2 regions of the Megamonas hypermegale genome follow, and region 2 is predicted to be linked to the other one. Evidence: riboswitches for the same ligand, from Rfam matches in the RefSeq annotation. Region 2 holds a riboswitch; the other holds the start of a gene.
What was found. Region 2 has a riboswitch for thiamine pyrophosphate ahead of thiS (sulfur carrier protein ThiS). Riboswitches for the same ligand answer to the same signal wherever they lie in the genome.
Positions count from the first base shown of each region.

Region 1: linked by a shared signal. The riboswitch ahead of thiC (phosphomethylpyrimidine synthase ThiC) and the one ahead of thiS (sulfur carrier protein ThiS) in region 2 are both predicted to bind thiamine pyrophosphate.

Region 1 covers NZ_LT906446.1:1,704,125-1,720,317, forward strand. Annotated here, with positions in the region: gene CKV65_RS08255 (BglG family transcription antiterminator) at 1-1,010, opposite strand, end outside; gene CKV65_RS08260 (amino acid ABC transporter permease) at 1,212-1,967, opposite strand; gene CKV65_RS08265 (amino acid ABC transporter permease) at 1,986-2,675, opposite strand; gene CKV65_RS08270 (transporter substrate-binding domain-containing protein) at 2,801-3,664, opposite strand; gene CKV65_RS08275 (amino acid ABC transporter ATP-binding protein) at 3,704-4,429, opposite strand; gene CKV65_RS08280 (hypothetical protein) at 4,694-5,020, opposite strand; RNA gene ssrS (6S RNA) at 5,179-5,363, shown strand; gene CKV65_RS08290 (response regulator transcription factor) at 5,627-6,322, shown strand; gene CKV65_RS08295 (sensor histidine kinase) at 6,333-8,012, shown strand; gene CKV65_RS08300 (hypothetical protein) at 8,163-9,191, shown strand; tRNA gene CKV65_RS08305 (tRNA-Arg) at 9,239-9,315, shown strand; gene CKV65_RS08310 (DUF1349 domain-containing protein) at 9,374-9,979, opposite strand; gene CKV65_RS08315 (alpha-galactosidase) at 10,103-12,283, opposite strand; gene CKV65_RS08320 (AraC family transcriptional regulator) at 12,422-13,300, shown strand; TPP riboswitch at 13,400-13,496, shown strand; gene thiC (phosphomethylpyrimidine synthase ThiC) at 13,559-14,863, shown strand; gene CKV65_RS08330 (flavodoxin family protein) at 14,997-15,542, opposite strand; gene CKV65_RS08335 (winged helix-turn-helix transcriptional regulator) at 15,705-16,037, shown strand; gene CKV65_RS08340 (flavodoxin family protein) at 16,038-16,193, opposite strand, start outside.
Region 2 covers NZ_LT906446.1:987,018-1,003,210, forward strand. Annotated here, with positions in the region: gene dusB (tRNA dihydrouridine synthase DusB) at 1-191, opposite strand, end outside; gene CKV65_RS04650 (type III pantothenate kinase) at 188-1,018, opposite strand; gene CKV65_RS04655 (biotin--[acetyl-CoA-carboxylase] ligase) at 1,047-2,018, opposite strand; gene CKV65_RS04660 (ASCH domain-containing protein) at 2,201-2,545, shown strand; partial or broken gene CKV65_RS11025 (YczE/YyaS/YitT family protein) at 2,659-3,305, opposite strand; gene CKV65_RS04670 (Gfo/Idh/MocA family protein) at 3,334-4,320, opposite strand; gene mscL (large conductance mechanosensitive channel protein MscL) at 4,408-4,866, opposite strand; tRNA gene CKV65_RS04680 (tRNA-Gly) at 5,144-5,218, shown strand; tRNA gene CKV65_RS04685 (tRNA-Cys) at 5,222-5,296, shown strand; gene dut (dUTP diphosphatase) at 5,387-5,836, shown strand; gene CKV65_RS04695 (replication-associated recombination protein A) at 5,839-7,188, shown strand; gene mnmA (tRNA 2-thiouridine(34) synthase MnmA) at 7,273-8,346, shown strand; gene CKV65_RS04705 (sulfite exporter TauE/SafE family protein) at 8,476-9,219, opposite strand; gene tsaD (tRNA (adenosine(37)-N6)-threonylcarbamoyltransferase complex transferase subunit TsaD) at 9,230-10,252, opposite strand; gene CKV65_RS04715 (ribonuclease H1 domain-containing protein) at 10,269-10,832, opposite strand; gene CKV65_RS04720 (DMT family transporter) at 11,029-11,901, shown strand; TPP riboswitch at 11,946-12,050, shown strand; gene thiS (sulfur carrier protein ThiS) at 12,222-12,419, shown strand; gene thiF (sulfur carrier protein ThiS adenylyltransferase ThiF) at 12,423-13,055, shown strand; gene CKV65_RS04735 (thiazole synthase) at 13,070-13,846, shown strand; gene thiH (2-iminoacetate synthase ThiH) at 13,867-15,081, shown strand; gene aroB (3-dehydroquinate synthase) at 15,161-16,193, opposite strand, start outside.

The sequences.
Region 1 (16,193 bases), 720 kb from region 2:
GATAATGAAATACCGCTCTCTCTTTGCGCAATTTTCACCATTTCTTTTGCTATTTTTATTAAATGAAAACTACTGTACTGTACATCTAAATCTTGCTCATAATTATTCCTTGCTCCTAAAAGATGCATTGTAATATAAGCAGTTTCTTCTTCTGGAATTTGTACTTGAAAAACTTTTTCGATATTTCTGCCAATATCTTTTGCTATATTGAACTCTCGCTTTTGCTTTATTTTCTCTAAAAAAGCATTATCAATTTTAATCGTTTCACCCTTTAAAAGCCTTTGTACTGCTAACGTTAAATGTACTACTAATCCTGAAAATGCATTAATGGATAAATTTTTATCTTGTTTTTGCAGTGTTATCTTTATAGCTTCTTCTACTTTTTGAATAATATTTTTATCTACTAAATCTAATAAAAACTTATCTGCATCGCTTATTAATTTTTTATTATTCGTCTTCTTACTATAAAGTAAATTAACAATATCTTGTTCATGGATATTTTCATAAATATGACTGATAATCGCTTTTCGTATATCCTTCTCTAAACCCTCTAAATAAACACCCAAACCTGGTTTTCTTATCAATCTCATATTCATTTTTTGTATCCATGGCTCAATTTTATCCAAATCATTACTAATCGTTGCATCTGTAACATTTAATAACTGTGATAACACCACAAGTTTTATAGGTTCTTGCGATTTTAACAACTGACTTAAAATAATATTACATCGTTCTGCTGGTAAATATTCATGTTGCATATTTTGGTTTTCCGCAATTAAATTAAATAAATTCTCTTTATCCTCTTGCGTTCCAATAATACGCATTCCTTTGCTCGTTTTTCGTTCTAATAATAAATTATTTTGTGTTAAAATCTTTTCTACATTTCCTAATTGTCTAACTATTGTTTTGTTACTTACCTGCAATGCTTCAGCAATTTCATTAGCGGTAATATAACCATCTGCCTTTATTAGCTTATTAATTATAAATTTTGAACGTTCATTTATTTTCATACAATTTGTCCTTATATGATTATTAGGTAACCGGTTTCAAATTACATTTTTATTATACCGTTTATCACTAATACATTTCAATCTTAAGATATATTATTAAGTCTTTAATGCTTTTGGACAATATTAAATAATCTAATTTTATTTAATAAATGACATAAAAAAATACACTTCAAAAGCTTTATCCTTTGAAGTGTATTCTTACTATGCATATGATTCTTGTTTATTCTTGCTTTGTAAATATCTAACTACACAAGATAATGTATAGTTTATTATGAAATATATAAGCGCTGCACAGCCAAACAATACGAATACATCAGATACATTTATCGTATTTGTTCCGTTGTACAAACTAGCGTTACTCAATATTTTCTTTACGCAAGACATTAATTCAATCGTCGCTACATTAGCTAAGAACGAAGAGTCTTTTATAGTAGTTATTACTTGACTTAATAATGTTGGTACTACATTTCTATATGCCTGTGGCAAAATTATATATACCATTGTTTGGAAAGTATTAAAACCTTGTGAATAACTGGCTTCAAATTGTCCTTTTGGTACAGCATTAAGTCCGCCACGAATTATTTCAGCAATTACAGCTGATGTGAACAATGTCAAAGCCAATGTAGCTTTAAACAATAATTTAGTCTCTACAGAAGACAAACCTAACATGCTATGCGCAAAAAGACGTGGAACTGGAATAATAATTATTCCAATGAAAATCCAAAACAATAACGGCGTATTTCTAAAAACTTCAATGTATATGGTAGCCAACCATTTAAAAATAACATTTTTCTTTGATGTACAGTAATTTCGCACTAAAGCCAATACAGAACCAAATATGATACTTAAAAGTACTGCTATTACTGAAATTATTAAAGTAAATACAACACCTTTTAATATAAATACTAAAATTGCTGGCTTTTCTAATATAGATAAACTCGCTAAAAATTCATTCATAATTAAAACATCCTTTTATCATGCCATTACATCTTTTTTCTTTAATCTACTTTCCCATACAGTAGCCAAGGTTGATAATGGAAAACAAATTATAAAGAACAAAATGCCACATACAATATAAGCCGGTGCATACGCTCCGCCAGTAGTTGAACCTGTAACAAAATTATACGTTAAGGAAATCAAATCGGAGCCACCTATGATATATAAACAAGATGTGTTCTTTATTAAGTTCACAACCTGATTTACCATTGGCGGTAATATAATTTTTATGCTTTGTGGCAAAATTATATAATACATTCTCTGAACGTAATTAAATCCTTGTGATGTTGCAGCTTCAAACTGACCTTTCGGTATAGAACTTATGCCTGCACGAAAAACTTCTGCCATATAAGCTCCATGATAAACACCTAAAGATATTATACCTGCAAATAAAATGCTTACTTTGTATCCCGAAAAAGCTAATACATAATAAAAAACACATAATTGTAATAATAACGGAGTATTTTGAATTACTTCGACATAGATGCGATTTATTGTACGAAAAACTTTATTAGAACTTGTACCCATTAAACCGATTATAATACCTATAACCAATGACAAAATAATACCGATGATTGCTGTTTCTAAGGTATTTAAAAAACCTAAAATAAACGTATCTTTATAATTCCATATCATTAACCAATCATTTTTAGAAAAAATTTCTTCCATAAACATCACCACTAAAATCAATCATAAATTCATAGTTTACACAAATACCATAGAATAATAATAATAATAAATCTAAAGCCATATAAAGCTTTAGATTTATTATATTATCCCTTATAATTTACATTTTATTTTAAATTATTTTCAGTAATCAATGTATCTATTGTGCCATCATTCAAGCTCTTTTGAACGAAGTCTTCTGCAACTTTAGATAAGCCAGAACCTTTTTTAGTTGCTATACCATATTCTTGTGGAGCAAATTCTTCTTCAATATAAGAACGTCCATCTGTATTATAAATAGCTAAGATAGATTTATCTACGCAAAATGCGTCTACATCTCCAGCACTCAAAGCTGTAGAAATAGCAGGATAATCATCATACTGTTTGAATTTTACACCTGTTGTCCAAGTTGCTGGGTCAAATGTTTTAGCATCATAACCATCACCAGAAATAACGCCTGCTTTAATCATTGCTTCTACTAAAGATTTAGCAGATGTAGAACCAGAAGATACGCCAACTGTTTTATCTTTTAAATCAGCTAAGTTTTTAATTCCTGAAGAATTCTCAACTAATACACCTACATGGTCTGTATAGTATGGAGTTGTGAAATCCCAACTATTTTTTCTTTCATCTGTAATTGTGAATGTAGCAATTACGCAGTCGATATCGCCAGAATCAAGTAAAGCAGTTCTAGTTGCTGCTGTTACTGGAGTAAATTCTACATCTACCCCTAAGCTTTCAGCTAATTTTTTAGCTAAAGAAATTTCTAATCCAGAATATTCACCAGTTGCTGGGTCTTCATAACCAAAACCTTTAGTTACGTTTTTTACACCAACTTTTAAAGTACCTCTATCTATAATTTCCTGTACATCACTTGGATTATCAGAGTTTGATGCTGATTTAGTTTCAGTATCACTACCACAGCCTGCTAACATCATAACAGACATACATACTGTTAAAATTCCTACTACCCATTTTTTTAAACTTCTCATAAATAATTCCACTCCTCTGAACTTTGCTGTATTTTATATTTAATGAATAATTTTTCCCAAGAAATTTTTAACTCGTTCATTGGTAGGATTATTAAAGAACGTAGCTGGTGAGCCCTCTTCAATAATCTGTCCATCAGCCATGAAGATTATTCTATCTGCAACTTGTCTAGCAAATCCCATTTCATGTGTTACTACAACCATGGTGATATTGGCTTCTTTTGCTAGTTTTACCATGACGTCTAAAACTTCCTGAATAGTTTCAGGGTCTAAGGCCGATGTTGGTTCATCAAATAAAATAATTTTTGACTGTGTACATAATGCTCTCGCAATAGCTATACGCTGTTGTTGACCACCTGAAAGAGTTAAAGGATAAACATGTGCTTTATCTCTTAACCCTACTACATCTAAATAATGATAAGCTAATTCTTCAGCTTCCTGTTTACTTTTATGGTGTAATTTAACAGGAGCTAATGTTAAATTTTCTAAAACTGTTAAATGTGGGTATAAATTAAACTGCTGAAAAACCATTGAAATATTATCTTTTATAATCTTTGTCTTGTTTTTATGCGTTAACTGTTCACCGTTAATAAAAACTTTTCCTTTAGTTGGTTCTTCTAAAAAATTCATGCATCGCACCGTCGTCGATTTTCCAGAACCAGAAGGCCCTATAATAACTAATTTTTCTCCTTCTTTTACTTCTAAATTGACATCTTTTAGTACATGAATATTACCAAAATATTTTTCTACATGTTCTAGTTTTATCATAAAATCCCACCTACTAAACAAATAAACAAAAAAGGCATTTCATTGTCATAAATCATACAATGAAACGCCTTTGTTTCTAATTTAATATTAAATTTATTATATTCGCTAACTCTTAAAAACAAGCATCTTCGTTTTCTGTCAAAAAAAAGAAATTCTATTCACAATGTAACAGTTTAACGAAAATTTATCCTCTAAGAATAAACTTAGTATAATTAACTTTAATTCGATTGTCAAGTTGTAACTATTTCAAAATGTATTTATAAATTATAAATCCTTTAAGCTGCGAATACCATTTTTAACATAATCTACAGGACGACTCCAATCTACATGTACAGCAGTTGTTTCCCATAAACGAGTCAAAGCCAATTCTAAGCTATCTACATTTTCTAATGGTTTAATCGTAACCGTAGTAAAATCATGTAATGTTTCATGCGGTATCTGTATTGTCAAATCTGTGTGTAAAAAATCATCAACACGTTTTTTAGCTTCTTCATTTGCAAGCACAATGTTAACCATTTTCGTATTTTCATCATATTCTAAATAACCCAAATCACTACGACATGAAATGGCTACACTATATTTATTTTCCATAAAATAATCCCTTCTTTGAAATCAAATAGCATTATACTTATTTTAACTGAGGATATCATTATCTGCAAGTTATTTTAGAGTTACTTTCAAATTCAATATTTGTCAATACCTTGCATAGATTTTATCTTTATGATATTATAATATCAGTTGATAACGGATTATGCCTGCAATGTGCGTAAGTCTTTCATTATTGTCTAACCTTACTCTTTTTTAAAACGGGAATCTGGCAGTGATTTTAGGGATGTTGAATCGTCTTTGAACGAATAGCAAAACTAAAATCCAGGATACCCACCTGCCATCGCAGGTCTAGGCATATTAAAGATAACGGCATTATGGGCATATTAAAGAAGCATTGTTTTACTATATAGTAAGACAATGCTTTTTTAATTTTTAGTAAAAATTGTGTAAAATATTTTACTATCTTATTGTTATAAATATAAAAAACTCTTATACTAATTATACATATTAACAATTATTCTTATTTAGTTGCGTATTTTTAATAATTGCTTTTTATCTAATAAAGATTAACCTTTAATATGTATATAAATTTTATAATATTGATATTATACATAATAACTTACTTTTGTTTGAAAGGATGTGTTTTCAGTGAAAAAAATATACTGCGTTGAAGACGACGAAAGCGTCCGCGAATTAGTTATTTATGCACTTCAATCTTCCGGTTTTGAAGCTCATGGATTTATTAATTCTGAAGATTTTTTTCCTGCTATAAAAGAAAGTTTACCTGATTTAGTATTATTAGATATCATGCTGCCTGGCATAAGTGGTATTGATATTTTAAATGAATTACGTAAAATGCCTCAAACGGAACATCTTCCTGTTATCATGTTAACTGCACGTGGTAGTGAATATGATAAAATCACTGGACTTGATAGCGGTGCTGATGATTACGTAACAAAACCTTTTGGCGTTATGGAATTAATTGCCCGCATAAAAGCTGTTTTACGCCGTAGCAATAAAATCACAACAACATCTGTATCTGATAACAATGATTTAGTCGCTGGTAACGGTCTTTTAAAATTAAATTATGATTTTCATAAAGTATATGTTAATAATGATGAAGTTGTTTTAACCTTAAAAGAATTTGAACTTCTATATTATTTGCTTAAAAATAAGAATATTGTAATCTCCCGCGATAAAATCATGGATGAAGTATGGGATTACAATTATGCTGCTGAAACTAGAACTGTAGATGTGCATATTAAAACACTACGCCATAAATTAGGCCCTGCTAGTAAATTAATCGAAACTATACGTGGCGTTGGTTATAAAATCGTGGACTGATATTATGAATATGAAAAAGAAAATTTTCCATTATATGTGCTTTCTCATCTCTCTTTCTGTAATCTGTACGTTTATACTTACACTTACACTATGTTATCCACTATTTTTCAAACATACAAAACAGGAAGTTAAAGATGAATCAGTATATATAACTTATCTTTTTAATAATAACTTAAGTGACCCTATACAATTTTTAAACGATACTCATACTCAAACACGCATAACATGGATTGATAGTGATGGCAATGTCTTATTTGATAATAGTGCAGAAGCCACCAATATGGAAAATCATTTATTGCGTCAAGAAATTCAATCTGCATTAAGTACTGGTGTCGGCGAAGCTTATCGCATTTCCACAACGCTTGGAAGCAACACTTATTATTATGCCTTAAAATTAAATGATGGAACTATTCTCCGTCTTTCGCGCACTAATGTCAGCGCTTATGATATGCTACAAGGTTCATTGCCAATTTTATTTGCCATGATGCTTATAATCTATGCTATTTCGCTTTTAGCGGCACGACGCATGGCTAGAAATATCATTGCTCCGATAAACTCCATAAATCTTGAGCATCCTATAATGAATGACCTCTATGAAGAACTCAATCCGATGTTAATCCGCTTAGAAAATCAAAATGAACAAATTAGGCAACAGATGAAAACCTTAAAAAATCAACAGCGTGAATTCACTACTATAATCAATAATATTGAAGAAGGTTTAATTCTCGTCAATCATGCTTATAAAATTCTTTCTGTCAACCATAGTGCATTAGAAATTTTAAATGCTGATAAAATCAACTATATCGATAAAAACCTTTTCACTTTAGTAAATAACGATATTTTATATCAGGCTATCCAATCCGTCATGAATGGTGAACGACAAGAATTTTATTTTCCAATGGGTGAAAAAACGTATCAGATTATAGCCAGTCCTGTAACAAAACGCGATAAGATTAAAGGTGCTTTAATTTTATTTGTCGATATCACAGAAAAACGTATGGCTGAAAAAATGCGTCAAGAATTTTCCGCAAATGTTTCTCATGAATTAAAAACACCTCTTACATCTATTTCTGGTTTTGCTGAACTTTTGCAAAACAATATGGTTAGACCAAATGATGTACCACTATTTGCAGGAAAAATTTACAAAGAAGCACAACGCTTAATTAATTTGGTACAAGATATAATAAAGGTTTCTCAATTAGATGAAAAAAATAGTTCCTTTATGAAAGAACCGATAAATTTATCAGCTATTTGTAAACAAACTATTTTATACCTAAGCGATAAAGCATTAAAGAAACAAGTTAAGCTCAATTTTACACCTACATCTGGCTGTGAAATCTCAGCCGTTCGTCAATTAATTGATGAGCTTGTTTATAACTTAATAGAAAATGCTATAAAATACAATAAACCTAAAGGACAAGTCGATATTTTACTGAGTAAAGACTCAAATAGTGTTTCTTTATCTGTAAAAGATACTGGTATCGGCATTTCTAAAGAAGACTTGCCACATGTCTTTGAAAGATTTTATCGTGCAGATAAATCTCGTTCTCAAATCAAAGTTGAAGGAACAGGATTGGGGCTTGCTATTGTAAAACATATAGCCGAATACCACCATGCTAAACTCAGTATTTCTAGCGAATTAGATAAAGGAACGACTATAACAATTCAATTTCCTTTGATTAAAGATTAAAAATTCATTAAGCCTCTTTTTAAGAGGCTTTTTTTATTGTTTATTAAATAGTTTTTGATATAATATATATAATATTATTAAGTACAATTTCGCTCTTACTTAATAATAAAAGATTTTCAGACTAATTTTGTGAATGAGGGTGCTATTTTTATGCGATTATTGAAAAATGTAATCTGTCTTGCTATTTTAATGGTTTTCAGTTTAATTCACGCTTCTGTATCCTTTGCTGCTGACTCAGAATGGTACTGGATTAGTTCAGATGATAAATACAGTAAATTCTTTTCTATGACACGTATTACAACAGTGTCAAGTCAGAATAACATTCCAACTTGCATTGAAGACTGGATAAAAACTGGCTATGCTCCAGGTGGTGCAGCTGAAGCTATCAGTAATATGAAACTCCCTATTGATGACCCAAATAAATTAAGCTACAGTCTTGCTCGTATTCAAATCAATCCGCAAGAACGCACATTGCGCTATATGGAAGAAATTTTTTATGACAAAGACGGCACAGCTTTATACACATTAAAATATTCCAATCCTATTGTTAAAGATATCAACTCCCAATCCTTCGATGAAAAATTCTATGCAATGATTGTTGACCGTGTATTTAACAAAGGTGAAGGTGGTCGCTTAATATCTAAAGACCGTTGGCTCACATTATGGGATAATTCCTCTGGAGATAGTGCTGCTGATACAGCTACTATGCGCCAAGTAGGTAACGATATTTACACATGGATTTGGCAGGAAAACAAAGATAATGCTGGTAATGTTTCTTCTATTCAATTCATGAAAAAACAGTATAACACAAAATCTTTAACAGCTAATACTTTAAAATACCATTTCTGGTCTGCTCAAACTGGTTGGGAAGATAGAACTTCAAGTGTTACAGGTACACATTCTATTATTCCAGAAAGCACTGAAGATGTAGAATTTGGTAAAATTAAATCATACGCTGCAAACAATCCATCTTGGGTTTTCCGTTATCAGTTAAATAATCCAACTACAGTAGTTCAAAACTCAGCAACAACAACAACTACTACTGCTCCAACAACTACTCCAAGTACTACAACTACAACTAACACTACTCCAACTCCAGCAGTAACTTCTCCAGCCGCTACAGATGTAGTTAACCCAATCGGTTCTGTTGGTCCAATCGGTGCTCCTGTCAATAATTAAAGTTGCCACTGATTTATAATTGTGTTAGAATTTAGCTTAGTTACTTTGCGGCTGTAGCTCAGACGGATAGAGCATTTGCCTCCTAAGCAAAGGGTCGCGTGTTCGACTCACGCCAGTCGCACCATAATTATTGCAAATACAAAAGGTCAGCTAAAAAATAGCTGACCTTTTTTGTCTTACGATTAATCTTCATCTGGTTTTTGTCCATCATGTGCTTTCCACTTACATTCAGTTATCTGCATATCAGAAAATACTGCTTTAAAAGATGAATCTTCTGGTGAACAAGCATATATTCCGAATTTTATTTTTCCCGCACCTTTATGCATATGACAAACACGCATTTGATTAAATACTTTGCCATCTGTTGAGCATTCAATACAGTAATCATCTTCTCTGCGGCTGAAACGATACCACATAGATTTTACTGAAGCATCTATAACAGTTGTAGCCCAATCTGAATATCCTTGATTTGTAACGACACTGCCTAGATGTTGATACTCTTCATTTTCATATTCAATTGAACCTTTAAGCCAATTTTCGCTGTCTAAATACATAACTATGCCACATTGGTCAAAGCGATGATGGCTGTCATCAAACTGAGTTTTCACAACAAAACTAAAGTATTTTTCTTCAGTTTCCATTTGAAATACAGGTGCATTATCATTGCGAAAATGATAATACGTTCTTTGCCACAAATCCGTATGCGGTTTTGTAACGATTTCTACTACATCACCATTAATTTTGTAGCTTTCTGGTTCTCTTGTCCATTTAAATTTACTAAAATCCATTTATATCACCATGTTTACAACAATTTTTTTCATTATAGCAAAAATCCATATTCCAAACAAATTTATCCTTCTTAATAAAAAAGGAGATATACTCAAATACAATCGAATATATCTCTTTTTTATTTATACTTTTTCTAAAACATATACGTAGCTTGCAAAATCTTCTAAAATAGGCTTGCTTACAATACCTGCATACATCAATTCATCGCCACCATAACAAATACCATTCGTTTTAGATTTATAAATTCCATTTTCATCTAAGCCCTTTAAACGAACAGGTGTATTGACGCGCAATGGTTCTGCAAGAATTTTAAAATAACAATATATAACAGTCTTTTTATCTTCTGAAACAAAATTCCATGCTACTTCATTTCCATTTTGTGGATTTTTTAAACGATAAAAACTTCCTTTTTGAATTACTTCCCTAATACTTTTATAGAATGCAATCTGCTCTTTTATCGCTTCTTTTTCTTCATCACTTATCTGTGCTAAATCCATTTCATATCCCAAATTTCCAGACATCGCTACAATAAATCTTGTCTGTAGCGGTGTTACGCGACCTACTTGATGATTAGGCACAGCTGATACATGTGCTCCCATGGTTATCGGCGGAAATAACAAGCTCGTTCCATATTGTATTTTCATGCGACAAACAGCATCAGTATTATCACTTGTCCAAGTCTGTGGCATATAATAGAGCATTCCCGCATCAAAACGACCGCCACCACTTGAACAACCTTCAAATAACACATTAGGAAATCTCTTATTTAATTCATCTAAGATATGATAAAGTCCCAGCATATAGCGATGAGACAATTCTCTCTGTCTATCTTTTTCAAGATAATATGAACCTAAATCTGTGATATGCCTATTCATATCCCATTTTACATATGTTACGTTAGTTTTGCTCAATACTTTGCTTAAAGACTCAATAACATAATCGCAAACTTCTGGATTAGATAAATCAAGCACATACTGACATCTACTCAATATCGGTTCATAATTTTGACTTCGTATAATCCAATCCGAATGTTTTCTATACAAATCACTATTTGGCGAAACCATTTCCGGTTCAAACCAAATACCAACTTGCATACCCATTTTATTTATTTCTTTTACTAAATGCTCAATGCCATTAGGAAATTTATTTTCATCTTCTACCCAATCGCCTAAAGCATTTTTATCGCAGACTCTATTTTTAAACCAACCATCATCTAATACGAATAATTCTATGCCTAAATCAGCTGCTTTTTTTGCCAAAGAAAGACATTTTTCTTCATCTACATCAAAACAAAAAGCTTCCCAGCTATTAATCAGGATAGGTCTTATTTTTTCTCTATATACACCTCGACAAAGACGTTTTCTATACATATTATGAAAAGTCTGCGACATTTTATTCATGCCTTCATCAGAATATACCATGACCGTTTCTGGAGATACAAAACTTTCATTTTCTTTTAAACTCCAACCAAAAGTCAAAGGGTTCATTCCCATTTGCACCCTTACACTGTTATATTGTCCTGTTTGCACAACTGCCTGAAAATCTCCGCTATACACAAAATTAAAGCCCCATACTTGACCAAAATTTTCTGTAGCTTCCCTTTCCATGAGAAAAATAGCTGGTGTTTCCTGCGGACTGCTCGCACCTCTATTGCTATCTATCACGATTGTATCTGCTGATATATGTCTTCGATTGATATTTTTTTCATTTATATGTGAACCACTCAATGTTAATACATCATAATCCGTACCAGCAAAATCCATGCTCATAGCCATCAATCGTTCTAAATATAAATTCTGTTTTCCCGAATTTACAATTTCCACATGACGACATATCGCAGCAAAATCTTTAAAAATAGTATAATATAAATTTATTTTTGCCTTTAAATATTCATCTTCCAAAGTTATGCAAAGTGTAGCTGCTTCCTTGTCATTTTCCGTATATATGGCTGGCAATCCCTTTAATGACGGTTTTCCCTTGATTATTTTATATCCTTTATAAAAAAATCGCGTAACTCTCTTTCCATCTTCCGTTTGGATTACATATGCTGGACTTCTAAAATCGCCTTGGTTCATATCCGGATATTCCTGAAAAAGTGTATCCAAAGAAAAATCTCGCTCATCAGGAAAAGGATTTGAACAAAAACCTCTATCAAAAAAATATGGCTGATTTATATTTGTACTGGCATTTATGCGTTTGCCAAAATAGCGATGTCTTAAATATCGCTGTTTTTCAATACTAAAACTGTATGTAATTTCGTTATTACTCAAAATAAAAGTATTATCTTGCTTATAAATTTGCATTTTCACCATCTCCGTTTTTTTATTTATCTTTATTTTATCGCCCTTTATTTAAAGTTTAAACAGTAATAATATGTATATAATGGTAAATTCTTGCTGTGTATTCTAATATATAAATCACTATTAAAAGGAGAAAATTTTATGCCAATATCTCTACCACATCAATCCATTGGTTTTGATTTTGCCTCTGATTTATCCCTGCCAACATTAAAAGGCATTGGACTTCAATATGTTGATACACATAATTACTTTTGGGATAATTGCACCAGAAAAGATAATATCTGTTTAATTCAATACACTTTAAAAGGAGAAGGTACTATAAAAATCGATAATATTTTTTATACTCTCAAACCAAACGATGCTTTTCTTATTGATATTCCTAGCAATAGCCAATATTATTTACCTAAACACTCTTCATTTTGGGAGTTTATTTATCTGGAATTTTCTTATGAATGCCTTCCATTTATGCGAAAAATCTATCAAAACAATGGACCTGTTTTAAAAATAAATATTTCTGAAAATCTAATCAAACAATTTTTTGATATTTATGCTAAGGCTTTGCACAATCAAATAAAAACATTTTTCGAAAATACCCGCATTGCCTACAACTTATGGATAAATCTAACAGAATATGCGCTTAACCTATCTACTGCTAAAATGTCTAAAATAGATTATGTAAAACGATATATTGACCAAAATTACTATAAAAATGAATTAAACTTAGACCTTATAGCCGATGATATCGGCATTTCTAAATATTATATGTGCAAGGAATTTCACAAAAAATACGGTATCTCACCCGGCAAATATCTACGCGAAATACGCATTAGTAATGCTTGTCGCCTTTTGACAACTAACGATAATTACACATTGCAAAAAATCGCTCAATCTGTAGGCTATTCAAACGACAATTACTTCGGCAAAGTATTCAAAACAGAAAAAGGCATCAGTCCCGCTAGATACAAAAAACAATCCACAAAATACGATTTAATTCGCACTGTATATGAAACTGTTAAATAATGTAACTATATCAAATGTTTTTACTATATGCACAATTTTAATTAAAGCTATTGTCTAAAAATTAAATTAGGCGTATAATAATAGCGACATATAGTATTTATAAACCACTAGGGGAACCGCAAGGTTGAGAAGTTAAAACTGACCCTTAGAACCTGATATGGCTAATACCAGCGTAGGGAAGTGGCAAACGGAAATCATAGCCGATTTGCAACTTTGCAAATCGGCTTTTTTACATAATTTTTTAGGAGGATTTAACATATGACAATGACTCAAATGCAAGCTGCTAGAGCTGGCAAAATCACTGATGAAATGAAAATCGTAGCTCAAGAAGAAAAAATGGATATAAATGTTCTCAAAGAACGCGTTGCAAACGGTACAATTGCTATTTGTGCTAATATCAATCATAAAAATCTTCATCCATACGGTGTAGGCGAAGGATTATGTACTAAAGTCAATGCTAATATCGGTACTTCTAGTGCTTTTCCAGACCCAGAACCAGAAATAGAAAAACTCAATATCGCTATTGCTGCTGGTGCTCATTCCGTAATGGATTTAAGCACAGGTAATAATATCGATGCATCTCGCCATGCAATTTTAGAACATTCCACTGTTATGGTTGGCACTGTACCAATTTATCAAGCTACTGTTACAGCTATAAAAGAACGCGGTGCTGTCGTTAAAATGACAGAAGATGATTTACTTCATACTATTGAAAAACAAGCCAAGGATGGCGCAGATTTTATGACAATTCATTGTGGTGTAACTATGGATGTTATAAATCGCATGCGCGCTGAAGGCCGTTATATGGACGTTGTAAGTCGTGGCGGTTCCTTCATAACTGGCTGGATGCTTTACAATGAAAAAAATAATCCACTTTATGAACGCTATGATGATATCTTAGATATCTGTGCAAAATACGATGTAACCATGAGTCTTGGTGATGGTCTTCGCCCTGGTTGCTTAGCAGATGCAACTGACCACGCTCAAATTCAAGAACTCTTAAATTTAGGCGGACTTGTTAAACGCGCTTGGGATAGAGGCGTACAAGTAATGGTTGAAGGTCCAGGTCATGTACCATTTGACCAGATTGCTACTAATATGAAATTACAAAAAAGTCTTTGTCATAATGCTCCATTTTATGTACTTGGCCCACTCGTTACTGATGTTGCTCCAGGTTATGACCATATTACAGCAGCTATCGGCGGAACTATGGCAGCAGTTAACGGTGCAGACTTTTTATGCTATGTAACACCTGCTGAGCATCTCGCTTTACCAAATAACCAAGATGTTAAAGACGGCGTAATCGTAACACGCATTGCAGCTCATGCAGCTGATATCGTAAAAGGCGTACCTGGTGCTAGAGAATGGGATTTAAACATGGCAAAAGCTCGCAAACAACTCGATTGGGAAGCTCAGATGAAGCTTGCCATTGACCCACAGACAGCACGCGAAAAACGCGCTTCTCGCAATCCTGAAGGTACAACAGCTTGCTCCATGTGCGGTGATTATTGCGCTGTAGAAATCGTCAATAAATATCTCGGTGCTACTATTGAACATTGTTAATTAAGTCTTCTATTTTCAAATCACATATCAAAAAAAGGAAGTACAAAATTGTACTTCCTTTTTATTTTATAAATACGCCAAACTCAAAGGCATCTTATAATTCTTTTTCATCTTTTATATCATCAATATCTATCTAAATTTTATCAGCTAATTCTATAGCTTTTTTACAACCATCAGTTTTATTTATATCGCCTATATTTAAAACGCCTGGAATTAAAACTTCTCCTACCATCTTCCATTTTAAAAGAGCAGCTGAACGTTCGATAGGAATTCTAACGCCATCGAGAACAGACATATCTTCTTCTTCGCAACAAGCAATTATAGCACATTCTTTGCCAGCTATATCTTTTCCTGCTACGCAGAATGAAAACATCTTATCAACTACAGCTTTTATTTGAGCTGGAATACTATACCAATATACCGGCATAGAAAAAACTACTGTATCAGCTTCTAAAATATCCGGAGCAATCATATTGAAATCATCATCATAAGAACATGCTTTTCCCGTTTTAAAACAAGTTTCACAAGCATGACAGCCACCCACATTTTTCATAGCAGCATCAAAGCGTGTTACTTCATGTCCCTTTTTTTCTAAAGCTTCAATAAAAGCTTGTGTCATAGCAAAACTATTGCCATTTTTGCGTGGGCTACCTGTAATCACAACAATTTTCTTACTCATAATAATTCCTCCCAACAAATACACACAATATTTTTAAAATTATTTTTAAGAATTGTAGTAAATTGACTTTATTTTTATTTGTTACTACAATTATAGCAATAATATAACCTTTAACAAGTACGCACATTAAAGTATAATACTTACCTAAAGGAGAGTGTAATTATGAATAATCGCTGTATTTCTCAAGAAAATCTCAATGAAACAGGCTTTAGCTATACCTTATCATTAATCAATGGCAAATATAAAATGACAATTTTATACACACTTATGGAATTTGGCGTCGTTCGTTTTAATGAAATGAAAAGATATATAGGCAATATCTCCTACAAAACTTTGAGCGTTTCTCTAAAAGAATTAGAAGCAGATAAATTAATTCACCGCAAAGAATATCCGCAAATTCCGCCAAAAGTTGAATACAGTTTAACAAAACGCGGTAAATCATTAATCCCTATCTTGGATATGATGTGCGAGTGGGGCGACAATAATCGCATATAATTATAAACTCGCTCCTAAGGCATACGCCTTATTAGGAAAATCTGTTTTTTCTATTTGTTCTCTAGTCAAACAACCAGGAGCTAAAACCCTTCCTACATCATCCCATTCCATATACCTAACTAAAGTATTATAATGGTCAGTTATTGCCATCATCGT
Region 2 (16,193 bases):
TCCTCTGGCACTGTCTTTAGCATTTCTAAAGTGCGTTCATTGCGAAAATTAATTCCCTGGTCGCTGACCATTTCTGAATACACCAATCCACAACCCATTCGACGAGCTAATATACAATAAGCCGTATCCGTAACACCTGCCATCGGTGCCAAAAATACTGGAGTGATTATTTCAAGATTTCCTATTTTCATAAGTTAGTATTAGACTGTGTAGCTTTTTGTGCTTTTAGTCTTTCAAGGTACCCCCTTCTAGCAATAGCATTGCGTTCATACAATACACGCAAGCCTGTCAAAGTTAGAAAATGGTCTGTTTTATCAATTGTAGAAGATTCTTTTGCAATCATGCGTGCTAATCCGCCAGTTGCAATAACCTTCATGTCTTTGCCGTATTCTTTTTTAATTCTATCTACAATTCCATCAATCTGACCTACAGCACCAAAAATAATACCAGACTGCATATTTGTAATAGTATTATGGCAAATTACTGTTTTTGGTGTAACGAGTTCAATACGTGGCAAATTAGCGGCTTTTTGGAACAGTGCATCTGCTGACATGCCAATACCAGGAGCGATTACCCCGCCTAAAAAATCACCTTTTTCATTTACTACATCAAAAGTAGTAGCCGTACCGATATCTATTACAATCAAAGGGCCACCATATTGTTCAAATGCACCTACAACATTTACAATACGGTCAGCACCTAAAAGGCGCGGATTTTCATATACAAGTCTGATACCTGTTTTTATACCAGGGCCAACAAGTAATGGTCTTATTTTAAAATAACGTTCACACATTTTGCTAAGTGGAATAACAAGTGGTGGTACTACAGATGAAATGATTATATCATCTATATCGCTCATATTTATTCCTTGAAAACGAAACAGCTCATTTATCAGCATACCATACTCATCGCCGGTCTTTTGTCGGTCGGTGGAAATTCGCCAATGGTAGCATAATTTTTTTCCTTCATATGCACCCATAACAATGTTGCTGTTGCCAATATCAAAAACTAATAGCATTTTATCCTCCATCTGTGAGTTTAGCGGCTCATCTAGGTCTTATTGATACATCGCCTGCTAACACACGTTTTATTTGTCCATTTATTTCAACAAGTAATGCACCATCATCATCAATATCCATAGCTCTTCCATATGTAATATCTTTTCCACTGATTACTTTTATATCTTGATTTAATGTAATTGAATATCTTCGCCATTCATCAAGAATTGGTGCAAAATCATGCCTCTGTGCCATTATATATAATTGTTCTAAATGATACAAGACTTTATTTAAAAGTTTTAAACGAGAAACCTGTTTTTTAGTTATTTGACTTAAAGAAGTTACAATATCTCTGATATCTTCTGGCAAATCTTCTTTTTCTATATTTACATCAATACCAATGCCTATAATAATATAGTTGATACGTTCCATTTCCGCACTTATTTCTGTTAAGATGCCAACTAATTTTTTACCCTCGTATAAAACATCATTTGGCCATTTTATGCCCACTTTAACGCCTGTAACATCTTCTATAGCGCGTGCTACAGCCACAGCCGCCATTAAAGTACATTTTGGCGCTTCCTGTGGTAAAAAATCTGGACGTAAGATAGCAGAAAACCAAATACCTTTATATTTAGGGCAAAAAAATGAACGCGATAATCTACCTTTGCCACCGCATTGTTCTTCACTGATTACAATAGCACCATCAGGTGCTCCTTGCATTGCAAATTTTTTAGCTTGATTATTTGTAGAATCTGTTGTTGTAAAATATTTAATTTCTGAACCTAAAATCTTAGTAGATAAAGTATTTTTTACTTCTTCAGCCGATAATAAATCAGGTGAATTAAGTAAACGATATCCATTTCTCGGTACACTTTCAATATCGTAGCCACTATCACGCAAAGCTTTTATATGTTTCCAAATGGCAGTACGCGATACATTCAATGTCTCTGCCAAATATTCTCCCGATAAAAAATTATCACCGGCTTGTTTTAACAAATTTAAAATTTTAGAACGCATTACACAGCCAGCCTCTCTTCTTTAAAATTAAACATTTACTATATAATATCTTATGCAGACAATATACGCAAGAAAATAGATAAATTTTTACCAAAAAAAGGATTTTTCTTATCCTGTCGCTAATTATAATATACAAAAGATATAAATTAATATTAAATAATTATAAATTGGAGATGATTTTTATGATGTCATTAAATTTTCAAGCGCCAAAACATGAAAAACTGCTCATGGCTCGCAAAAAAAATTGTACTGTTCGTTTAGGTGATGTTCGCAAGCAATATCCTGAAAGTTCTATCGTATGGATTACTACTGGCAAAAAATATGATGTAAAAAAAAGATTATACACTGCTTTTATCGATAAAGTACGTGTAAAAAAATTCTCCGAATTGACTTCTGCTGACTTAGGCCATCAAAATCCAGAAATAGATACTATCGAAGGATTACGCCTCGATTTTGAAGAAATTTACAAACGTCGCATTACTCTTGATGATATCGTTACTGTAATTTATTTCTCTGAAGTTCTTTAATCTAGCTTAAAACAAATGACCTTTAATAGTTATACAAAAACTACTAAAGGTCATTTTTCATACTAAAATACAATTAAAAATAATTCCTATATAAATTTTAAATACTTGATGTATTATTCTTTCAAAACTTGTTTGATTAAAAATTCACTTTTAGGAAGCCAAAACTGCACAAGTGGACCAGTTAAAAATGCTGCTATCACTGTACCCACACCTACAGTACCACCTAAGATATAACCTAAAATGACAAAGAATAAATCACATGTCATGCGCACCCAGCGAAATTGAAATTTTTGTAATTTATCTGTCAAAATAATAGCTATCAAATCATTAGGGCCAGTACCTGCATTGCTCTTGATTACAATGGACATGCCAATGGATAACCTAAAATCATAGCTACAATACGCCATGGCAAAATAGAATCAGCATTTACAATATCGCCTAAAAGCCAAGTAAAAAAGTCAATGATAGGACCACCGCAAAAAGCACATAAAATAGTACCAGGTTTTACATAACCTTTCGTAGTAAGAAGCATTATCACCAATAAGATACATAAGACAATAACATGAAATGTCCCAACTGTTAAATTAAATGTTCGAGCTAATCCTTGAATAAATACAGTGAATGTATCAGTGCCAAGCTCAGATAATAAAAATAAAGAAATCCCTAAATGGGCAATGATTAAACCCAGTAACAATATACTGAGTGCTATAATCCAATTTTTTAAACTTCGTTTTGAAGTATCACTTGCAAATGTAGACATAAAAACCTCTTTATATAATATATTAATTTTACATTTCTTCGGGATATACTAAATTCCATTCACGGCGCAATTTAGTCATGATATCCATTACATCTTTCGTATAGGCAAATTGCAAAAGTTCAGTTTGTCCTTGCAAAATTGCTTTTTCCATATCTTCCATTTCATATTGAAGAGCTTTTTTTGTATCACCTAAAATTATTTCCTGTTTTTCGCCTGTAACAGCATCAGTAATTACAGCTTTATTAGCACGAGGAAATTTCATGATTTCAATATACGCTTTTTCACAACTAATCATGGCTCTTTTTGGCTGTTTAGAATGAAGCGATAAAGCAATTGTAGCCATTTGATTATTTTCATTCATCAATAAAATAGTGGCTTGCTCATCAACACCTGTAGGTGCTGGAAGCATTTGACTTAAAATCTTAGTCGGTTTACTTTGCATAAAACTGCGCGTAATACTGAGAGCATATACACCAATATCCAACAATGCACCGCCAGCTAAATTCTTATTGAAAAATCTGTTTTTCATATCATAATCTTTAAAGCTACCAAAATTTATAGTAATCATCTGCACTTTGCCAAATTCATTATTATGTATCATTTCCCATAATTTTTTATAAATAGGCATATGCCAAATAGTCATAGCTTCAGCTAAGATTAAATTATTTTTTTGCGCGAGCTTTACACATTCATCTAATTCATCACTGTTTAAAGTAATGGATTTTTCCACAAATAAATGTTTATGATTTTCAAGTGCTTTTTTCATAAAAGGATAATGTGTATTATGTGGTGTAGTTAAATAAATGATATCAACCTCAGGGTCAGTGAAAATATCCTGGAAATCATCATAAACCTTCTCAATGCCGTATTTTTCAGCAAAATCAACTGCTTTGCTATGTGTGCGATTGCCAACTGCATAAAGCTTTTTGCCCATATTTTGTAGAGCTTGTGCCATCTCATTGGCAATTACGCCTACACCTAAAACAGCCCAATTTAATTCTTTAGTACTTGTCATTAAAATCAGCCTCCTCAAAATATTTTTATTAACATTATAAAAAAAATGCCCTCCTAAAGAAATAACAATCTATTTTTAATCATAAATTTATTTTTCCATTAAATCTGAAGTACAATGAGCACATTTTACAGCATCATACGGTATTTGAGATTTACAAAATGGGCAAATCTTTGTTTTTGGCGGTTCTTTTGGAATGGGAATTAACTTGTTAAGCTGTTTAATCAAACAAAATACTACAAATGCCAAGATTAAAAATTGTAGAAAATCTGTCAAAAACGCTCCATAGGCAAAAACAGCTCCCGCTTTTTTAGCAGTTTCAAGGTCAGCACCTTGCGCTGAAAGAACATAAGAAGCTTTTGTAAGTGGCAAATACATATTATTGAAATCAATGCCACCTGTGAATATGCTGATTATCGGCATGATTAAATTTTTTACAATCGAATTTACCAAACTCGTAAATGCTGCACCAATAATCATACCAACAGCTAAATCAATCATATTGCCTTTAAAGGCAAATTTCTTAAACTCATTAAAAAAATTTTTCATGATAATACCTTTCTAAAATGATTTATACGATTTTGTGCTCTAAATAAATTATATCTTTTAGCTTTAAAATCCTTCAATTAATAAAAAATATCTTCAAATTTTATAAATTTCGTCAGTTTTTCATAAAAATTTACCAGCTAAAGCCTTTATTTTAAAGGCTTTTTGAACAAAATCAAATAAACTAAAAAAAATTTTAAAAAAGTTGTTGACAAAACTATACCATATGGATATAATAATACATGTCGCTGATACAGCGAAGCAAAAAAACAAGTCAAATGCGGAAATAGCTCAGTGGTAGAGCACCACCTTGCCAAGGTGGGGGTCGCGAGTTCGAGCCTCGTTTTCCGCTCCAGACGGCGACATAGCCAAGCGGTAAGGCAGAGGTCTGCAAAACCTTTATTCCCCAGTTCGATTCTGGGTGTCGCCTCCAAACGAATATAACGGCACTGTGTAAATGCACAGTGCTTTTTTTGTATCTCAATATAAATATAATTGATAAAATATTTTTCGAGGTGATTTTATGCGCAAACGCGGTTTTGAAATAATTTCTACGTACAAAGATAAAAATATAAATCTGCCTAGTCGCAAAACAGCAAAATCCGCTGGTTACGATTTAGAAGCTGGCACTGATGTATTGATTGAAGCTGGCAAAACAGCTATCATTCCTACTGGTTTAAAAGCGTATATGCTAGATGATGAATACTTAGGCATACACATTCGCTCTAGTTTAGCTTTTAAAAAACATTTAAACTTAATAAATGCACAAGGCATCATTGACGCTGATTATTATAATAATCCCGACAATGAAGGTCATATCATGATTGGCATTATAAACTTCGGAACAGAAGATGTACAAATAAAAAAAGGCATGCGCATTGCTCAAGCAATCTTTTATAAATTTTTGACAGTTGATGACGAAATCCTTGATGATACAATTCGCCAAGGTGGATTTGGTTCAACAGGAGAATAATTATGGAAACATTAGATTTATTTTCAGCTAGTTTACCAGAAAACAATTCAAATACTGACAATGATTTAATAGATTACAGTCCTTTGGCTTCTCGCATGCGACCGCGCAATTTTAATGAATACATCGGTCAAGAACAAATTCTCGGCAAAGGTCGCTTTTTGCGCCGCATGATTGAAGAAGATAAAATTCCTTCTATGATATTATACGGCCCACCTGGCACAGGTAAGACTACACTTGCCAAGATGATTGCCAATATGACTAAAAGCAATTTTGAACGCTTAAATGCCGTAGCTTCTGGCATAAACGATGTTCGCAAATTAATCGATAAAGCTAATGAACAGCGCAAATTTTACCATAAACGCACCATCATATTTTTAGATGAAATTCACCGCTTCAATAAAGCTCAACAAGATGTATTATTGCCATACGTAGAAGATGGACGCATAATCTTAATCGGCGCTACTACGGAAAATCCATATTTTGAAGTAAATCACGCTTTATTATCGCGTGTTCGCGTCATTCAATTACAGCCATTGACCGATGAACATATCACAAAAATCCTACAAATGGCTTTGACTGATACGAAGCGCGGTTTAGGCAAGCAAAAAATTCAATGCGATGAAAAAATTCTATCCGCCATCGCTCAATTTGCCAGCGGTGATGCTCGTATCGCTTTAAATATTTTAGAACAAGCCAGTGATATTGCCCGCGAAAACAACAATATAATAAATGAAAACATCATCGATACATTGCTCGAAGAACGCATTCAAAAATACGACAAAAACGGCGACAATCATTACGATATTGTATCCGCTTTCATAAAGAGCATGCGAGGCAGTGACCCTGATGCAGCCATTCACTATTTGGCTAGAATGCTCGCAGCTGGCGAAGATATAAATTTCATAGCTCGCCGCATTGCCATCTGTGCTGCTGAAGATGTTGGCAACGCTGACCCACAAGCTTTAGTTATCGCCATGGCTGCCGTTCAAGCTGTACAATTCATCGGCATGCCTGAAGCTAGAATTCCACTTGCTCAAGCTGTGACTTACGTTGCCTGCGCTCCTAAAAGCAATGCAAGCTATTTAGCAATTGATAAAGCACTCGCTGATGTACGCGCCAAAGACTGCGGTGATGTACCTATTCATCTGCGCGATTGCCATTATAAAGGCGCAGCAAAGCTCGGCCACGGTATAAATTACAAATACGCTCATGATTATCCATACCATATCGTCAAACAAGATTATCTGCCAGATAAAATGAAAGGCACAAAATATTACACACCAACCTCAAATGGCTATGAAAAGACAATCGGTCAATATCTAAAATTCTGTGAGCAATGTAAAAACAAATAAAATATTTTTGACAAAAATACACGCTTCTGTTAATATTGAATAAATCTTAGTAGATTAGTATGAATTAGAAATGAGGTACTACCATTGAAAAAAAATAAAAAAATAGCTGTAGCAATGAGCGGTGGTGTCGATAGTTCTTTGACTGCGGCTTTACTATTAAAACAAGGATTTGATATATTCGGCGTGACAATGACTTTAAGTGATGACTCACGCGAAGAAGGCGGTTCAACTGCAATCACTGATGCAAAAAAAGTAGCTGATACACTCGGCATTGAGCATCATGTCGTAAATTATCACGGTAGCTTTAAACAAAATGTCATTGATTATTTCATCCGTGAATATTCTCATGGTAGAACGCCTAATCCTTGCGTTGCTTGCAATAATAAAATAAAATTCGGTTCATTACTAGAAGATTGTTTAAAACTCGGCGCTGATGCTGTAGCTACAGGTCATTATGCGCGCATTGAATACGATGAAAATTCCCAACGATATTTATTGAAAAAAGGTCTTGATGTTCGCAAAGACCAATCTTATGTATTATACACATTAAATCAATTCGCTTTATCTCATTTTCTATTGCCATTAGGCGATTACACAAAAGCTGAAACACGCGAAATGGCAGAAAAACTTGATTTACCTGTTGCCCATAAACCAGAAAGCCAAGAAATTTGCTTCATTCCAAACGATGATTACAAAGCGTATATCAAAGCTAAAGCACCTAAAATCTTAAAACCTGGCGATATCGTAGACACTGAAGGCAATGTATTAGGTCGCCATGAAGGCGTTCCATTATATACAGTCGGTCAGCGCAAAGGACTCGGCATCGCCGCGGCTCATCCATTATACGTAGTGGGATTGGATGTCAAACACAATCGCGTCATTGTCGGTAAAAACACTGAAACATACGCTCAAGGACTTGTCGCTCAAAATCTTAACTTTATCACTAAAGATGATTTTACAAAACCATTTACAACTACAGCTAAAATCCGTTACGGTAGCCGTGAATGCGAATGTGAAGTTTCTCCACTAGCTGATGGCAAACTAGCTAAAGTCATTTTCAAAGAAAAACAACGTGCCATAACACCAGGTCAATCCGTCGTATTTTACGATGATGATATCATAGTTGGCGGTGGCGTCATCAAGCAAGTTATACGATAAATAAATCCAGATAAAATTTAATATACAAAAAGAAAAGTATCTACTAACCGAAATGAACTGCACCTCCAAAAGTTGTTTTTTTGTCCAATTTTTGGGGTGCAGTTCAGAAAATTAATAGATACTTTTTTATTATATCAATGATGTATAAATAGTGTACACTGCTGTAAACAGTAGCATTAAGAAAATAATTCGATTGAACATCTTTTGCGAAACGTACGGGAATAATTTATTGCCAATCCAAAGCGCTAAAAAGCAAAACGGCAAAATATAAATACTCTGTTCAGCGGCAAATGTAAAATCTTTGCCTGCTAAAAAGAATGCCAATACACCAATATAATTTACGATTGTAAAATATGCAATGCAAGTGGCACGAAGTGATGTTTTATCTCTACCACTCATAGCTAAATACAAGATGAGTGGCGGTCCACTCATACTCGTAGATGTGTTTAAAATTCCCGACATACAGCCGACAATTCTCGTTTTTAAAGTTTTTTCTTCTATCTTGCGATGATACAGTTTACTTAAAAATAAAAACGATATTATAACCACTGCAATGAATATCTTTAATCCTGCCGTCGGCGCGAAAAAATATATTAAAAGCCCAATCGGATGCCCTATAACAGAACCGATTAACAATGGCTTTAAAAATTTCCAATCAATATTCGCTTTGACAAAAAAGATAAATACCGTATCTAAAACAACGGATAATAATTGCAAGATGACTACAACTTCTTTGGCATCATAGACCATTAAAAGCAGTGGCGTGGATACGATGGCAAAGCCAAAACCTGTCAAAGATTGAATGATTGTCGAAACAAAAGCAATGCCAATAGCTGACAAAAGTGCTGTATCAGATAAAATATCTGTAAACATCGACTAAAGCCTACTCTCTATCTGTCAATTCCAAATACGGTACAGCATTTAAACTACTATCTGCAAATTGACCTGTGAGTGCTTGATAATATCCACGGCAAGCAATCATTGCCGCATTATCAGTGCAGAGAATTTTGCTCGGGTAATAAAATTCTAAATTATTTTCTTTTGCACTTTGGCGCAAATGTTCTTCAAGTGAACTATTAGCAGCTACGCCACCTGCTAAAACAAGTTTATCCATACCCATTTGGCGTGCAGCTTCAATTGATTTATGCACGAGAATATTTACGACAGATTTTTGGAAAGATGCCGCTACATCAGCTTTATTTATTTCTATGTGTTTTAACTTCATGCTGTTTAAATAATTGAGCACTGCTGATTTTAAACCGCTAAAACTGAATTCATAATTGCCTTTTTCATTCAAAGCCATAGGGAAATCAATCGCATCTGGATTACCTTCTTTTGCCAATTTATCAATTTGAGGGCCACCAGGATACGGAAGACCCATGACACGAGCTACTTTATCAAAAGCTTCACCAGCTGCATCATCGCGAGTTTGTCCCATCAATTTAAAATGGTTGTAATCTTTAACGTGTACAAGTGAAGTATGTCCGCCAGAAACGACAAGTGCCATGAATGGCGGTTTTAAATCTGGATGAGATAAGAAATTGGCAAAGATATGACCTTCTAAGTGGTTTACTGCCACAAGCGGTTTATCAATCGCAAAAGCCAAAGTTTTAGCGGCAGATACACCGACTAATAATGCTCCGACAAGTCCAGGGCCATAAGCTACAGCAATGCGGTCAATATCCTTTAAAGTCACATCAGCTTTGTGCAATGCTTCATCTAATACCGGCATGATATTTACAATATGTTTGCGTGAAGCGATTTCTGGTACAACTCCGCCAAATTTCTGATGAATTGGTATCTGCGTAGAAATGACATTAGCTAAAATTTCTCTGCCACCGCGCAATATTGCGACCGATGTTTCATCACAACTTGATTCTATTCCTAATGTAAGTGAATTATCCAAATCAATTCCTCCTAAATCATAATCCTAAAGCTTGTTTTGCTAATTTATCAGCAAGTTCATTACCTTCTACACCAGTATGACCTGCTACTTTTTTAAATGAAACCAAATCAAGATACGGCTTCATAAAATCTGCATAATGTTTTGTGAGCTCTTTATTCGTCTTCCAACGGCCGAGTGCCCATTCTGATAAACCAATATAATCATGGCAAATTACCACTTTATCACCATTTGCCGCTGCCCATTTTGCCGCTTCCATAGCACCTTCTATTTCACCAGCTACATTGTGCAATTCACTAGCATCTTTTGATTTACCAATGCCGTTAAATGTATCAATCAATTTTCCTTGATGATAAATTGCCATACCCCAGCTATATTGCCCATTTATATACGAGCCATCTACATATATATAATAGCGGTCATCATCTTTTTCCATGATATTTACCGCTTCATCATCATTTAAATAATTTTTTGCTTCTTCTAGCGTAGCAAATGATTTAAATAGCGCACCTTTAAAACCCTGTGTCTGTTTTTGGCATTGTGCCCATGTATCAAAAATACCTGTTTTATAACCTTTCTTCACTGCATAAAATTTTTTCTTTATGATAATCCCTCCAAATTATTTATAAATACATCAAAATCATCAAATAATGCGTAATTTAAATTTATCTATTCTAGTCAGCACAAATGATTATAGCATTTTTACTAGTATTTATCCATTTTTATAAACCACTTTAACTAGCAAAAATGATATAATGGTGTTTAAAAGTTCGTAAGGAGTGATTGTTTTGCCCGCAACTTTAAAGACTATAACCGCCATGCTCATTTTCGGCAGCATCGGTCTATTCGTTCGCCATATCGACCTTGCCAGTTCACAAATAGCACTTGTTCGCGGTTTTATTGGGGCTATCATCTTATTATTTGCCATGCTCTTCTTAAAAAAATCTCTAAATCTTCTAGCTTGGCGAAAAAATGCACTTATTTTATTTATATCTGGCGGAGCTATCGGTCTTAATTGGATTTTTTTATTTGAAGCCTACCATTATACAACGATTGCCGTAGCTACTTTGACTTATTATCTCGCACCGACCATTGTCGTTTTAGCATCGCCGATATTCTTAAAAGAACGCTTCACTTTATTAAAATTGTTCTGCGTAATTTTATCTCTAATCGGCATGATGTTAATTGCAGATATTTTTATAGGTTTAAATTCTGATTTTGGCAATATGAAAAGCGTTATTTACGGTATAATTGCCGCCGCATTTTACGCTTGTGTAATCATCAGCAATAAATTTTTAAAAGATATCTCATCTATGGACAGCACCATAGCTCAATTGCTTTTAGCTTCGATTATTTTATTGCCATACGTATTTTATGAAAATAATAGCTGGTCAGTCGATATCTCCTCTTTATTATTATTGCTGACTGTCGGAGCTATTCATACAGGTTTTGCTTATTTGCTGTATTTTTCTTCTTTACAAAAATTATCCGCTCAAACAGTCGCTCTATTTAGCTATATCGACCCAGTTACAGCCGTAATTTTATCGACAGTTTTATTAGCTGAACCGATGAGTTTTATGCAATGGATTGGCGCCATCTTAATCCTTGGCTCACTTTTCATCAGTCAAATTTTTGCTTCAAAAAACGCTTAGAGAATTATTGACAAATAAAGATAAATAAATTATAGTATATTTATAAATTTAATACGGGGAGCTGGTGCACCGGCTGAGAGGAAGTGTAAGCTTCGACCCATATACCTGATTTGGATAATGCCAACGTAGGAACAATATGAGAATAATAGAGATGGCATTTGTCATCTCTTTTTTATTTGCTAATACCTATTTTTATTTTTGATGATAGGTATAAAATTCCATAAAGTTGACCATGTGATTGAACAAGAGTTCATGAAGGGGTGCACCACCGCGGGTGTATTCTTTTCGTGAACTCTTTTTTAGTATAAGGAGGAAATGCAGTGATTACAGTAAACGGACAAACGGAAGAATTTTCTCAAGCCCTTAGCGTTCTTAATTATTTGACTCAAAAAAATTATCCAACGACACGCATTGCTGTAGAAAAAAATGGCGTTATCGTGCCTAAAAGTCAATATGAAAGCACTATGATTACTGACGGCGATAAACTGGAAATTGTAACATTTGTAGGCGGGGGCTGATATATGATGACTATTCCTACAAAAGAAGCAATATACAAAGTATTGTGCAACCGCCATACAAAAGAAAATCAAGATAAATTGATGCAAGCTAAAGTAGCTATCGCAGGTTTAGGTGGTCTAGGCTCAAATGTTGCAGTAGCACTCGCCCGCGTCGGCATAGGGCAACTTCATTTAATCGATTTTGATAAAGTTGATTTGAGCAATTTAAATCGCCAGCATTATTTTATCAACCATTTAGGTATGAATAAAACGGATGCATTGGCTGAGCAACTTTTGCAGATTAATCCTTATCTGCACATCATAAAAGATTGCATAAAACTGACAGAAAATAATATCACTGATTTATTAAAAGATGATGATTATATCTGTGAAGCTTTTGATGTGCCAGAAAACAAAGCCATGCTCGTAAACACTGTCTTAGAACAGTTTCCCGAAAAAAAACTTGTGGCAGCTAGTGGCATGGCAGGCTTTGGCGACAGCAATGCCATTCATACACGCAAAATCATGCAAAATTTTTATCTGTGTGGCGATGAAAAACGCGGTCTTGATACAGAAAAAACATTAACAGCTCCACGCGTTGCCATTTGCGCAGCTCATGAAGCCAATATAATAGTTGAATTAATTCTAAAAAAGTAAAAGAGGTTATGATGATGACAACTACAAATGACACTTGGAAATTAGGCAAATATGAATTTACTTCCCGTTTTATCTTAGGCTCAGGAAAATATTCTCATGAACTCATAAAAGCTGCTGTTGAACAGGCAAAAGCTGAAATCGTAACTCTTGCCCTTCGCCGTGTAAATGTTGGCGGTGTAGCAAATATTCTCGATTACATTCCAGACAATGTAAAACTTTTACCAAATACTTCCGGTGCTAGAAACGCTGATGAAGCAGTCCGCATCGCTAGATTATCCCGCGAAATCTGTGGCAGTGATTTAGTAAAAATAGAAATCATGCGCGATTCAAAATATTTGCTTCCAGATAATCAAGAAACAATCAAAGCTACAGAAATCCTCGCTAAAGAAGGATTTACTGTAATGCCATATATGTATCCAGATTTAAATGCTGCTCGCGATATGGTAAATGCTGGTGCTAGCTGCATAATGCCTCTCGGTGCTCCAATCGGTTCCAATAGAGGACTCGCTACAAAAGAATTCATTCAAATTCTCATAGATGAAATAGATTTACCTATAATCGTCGATGCTGGTATCGGCAGACCATCTCAAGCATGCGAAGCTATGGAAATGGGTGCAACTGCCATCATGGCAAACACAGCTATTGCAACTGCTGGCGATATTCCTCTAATGGCAGAAGCTTTCCGCCTCGCTATCGAAGCTGGTCGCCTCGGCTATAAAGCAAAACTCGGCAGAGTAAAAGCTAAAGGTGGCAGTGCTTCATCTCCACTTACTGGCTATTTACAGGATTAATTTATATTGGAGGAACTAGAATGGACCACGTTAATGAAAGTATTTTAAATGATGAAATCAAAGAACATTTAAAACAAAATAGAACAAATCACATGCAATATCTTCCTGATATGGAAGTTATCGATAGCGATATTCTCGATAAAGTAGTAGCTGATATGAACAGCTATGATTATGACAGCTATACAGCACAAGATGTGCAAGCTGCACTCTCTCATGAACACATCACACCGCAGGATTTTAGAGCATTATTATCCCCTGCTGCTTTACCATTCATTGAACAAATCGCTCAGCGCGCTCAAAAGGAAACACGCAAACATTTTGGCAATTCCATCTATATGTTTACGCCAATCTACATTGCCAACTACTGCGAAAACTACTGCATCTATTGCGGTTTTAACTGTCATAATAAAATAAGACGCGCTCAGCTCAACTATGATGAAATAGATAAAGAAATGGCAGCCATCGCAAAATCTGGTTTGCAAGAAATTTTGATTTTAACAGGCGAAAGTCGCAAAAAATCTACCGTTGAATACATCGGCGAAGCTTGCAAAATAGCTAAAAAATATTTCCGCGTAATCGGTCTTGAAATCTATCCATTAAACAGCGATGAATACGCTTATCTGCAAAAATGCGGTGCTGATTATGTAACAGTTTTCCAAGAAACATACAACTTCGACAAATATGAAACACTTCATTTAGCTGGACACAAACGCGTATTCCCATACCGTTTCTACGCACAAGAACGCGCTTTAAAAGGCGGTATGCGCGGCGTTGGCTTTGCTGCTTTATTGGGACTTGATGATTTCAGAAAAGACGCTTTAGCAACTGGCATGCACGCATATTATTTACAGAAAAAATATCCACAAGCTGAAATAGCATTCTCTTGCCCTCGCTTGCGCCCAATCATCAACAACGATAAAATCAATCCAATGGACGTACACGAACGCCAATTATTGCAAGTCGTTTGCGCTTATCGCTTATTCATGCCATTTGCCAGCATAACAGTTTCTACACGTGAATGTTCCCGCGTGCGCAACAATCTCGTAAACATCGCTGCAACAAAAATCTCCGCTGGTGTAAGCACTGGTATCGGCGAACATAGCAATGAAAATCCTGAAAAGGATAAAGGCGATGCTCAATTTGAAATTTCCGATACTCGCTCTGTCGACGAAGTTTACAACGATTTATTAAAAATCAATCTCCAACCAGTAATGGCAGAATACATCTACGTTTAGTATCACAGTAAACCACAATAATTAATATCACGACAAAAAGAGCTATCACAAATCTGTGATAGCTCTCATTTTTTATATCTTATGCTAAAATTTCTGCAATCGCTTCTTTTACAATTTGTTCAGGTACATTACTTGAAATACAAACCTTGCCAATTTCTTCTAACAATACCCAATTTACTTTGCCATTGACTGTTTTCTTATCGTGGAAAATATCAGCATAAATATTTTCTACGCTGCAATCTTGTGCTTTTTCTGGAAGATTGAACATAGCAAGCAATTTTTCCATATCAGTCACTATTTTTTCATCAATCATGCCAAGTTTATTGCTGATTTTAGCAACTCCCACCATGCCAATAGCTACGGCTTCGCCGTGATTATATTTTTTATACTGCGTTTCTTTTTCTATCGCATGCGCCAAAGTATGACCAAAATTTAAAATAGCTCTAAGTCCAGCTTCTTTTTCATCTTGTGAAACAACATCAGCTTTGATTTCACAAGAGCGAGCTATTACATGGCTTATCGCTTCTGATTTTAAATCCAAGATTTCATCTTTATGCACTAAGAGATATTCGTAAAATTCTTTATCGTAAATATAACCATATTTTACGACTTCGCCAAGTCCTGTAGCTATTTCGCGTTTTGGCAAGCTCTTCATCATATCTAAATCCATGAATACGGCTTTTGGCTGGTAGAATGCTCCGATTAAATTTTTGCCGAGTGCATGATTTACAGCAACTTTACCGCCGACACTAGAATCAACCTGTGCCAATAAGCTAGTAGGCATTTGAATGAATGGTACGCCACGCATAAAAGTAGCTGCTATAAATCCAGCTAAATCGCCTACTACACCGCCACCCAATGCGATAATCGGCGATTTTCTATCTAATCCATGCTGTATTGCCTGTGTGTATAAATCTTCAGCACAAGCCAAGGATTTTGATTGTTCACCCGCTAAAATTACAGCAAGTTTTGCATCAAGCCCTGCTTCATTTAAAATAGCCTGCACTTTTTCACCGTATAACGGTGCAATATTCGTATCTGTGATTAGAAGTGCTTTACGCGAAAATTTTTGACCTTGTATAAAATCAACAATCTGCTTTTTTAAATCATGT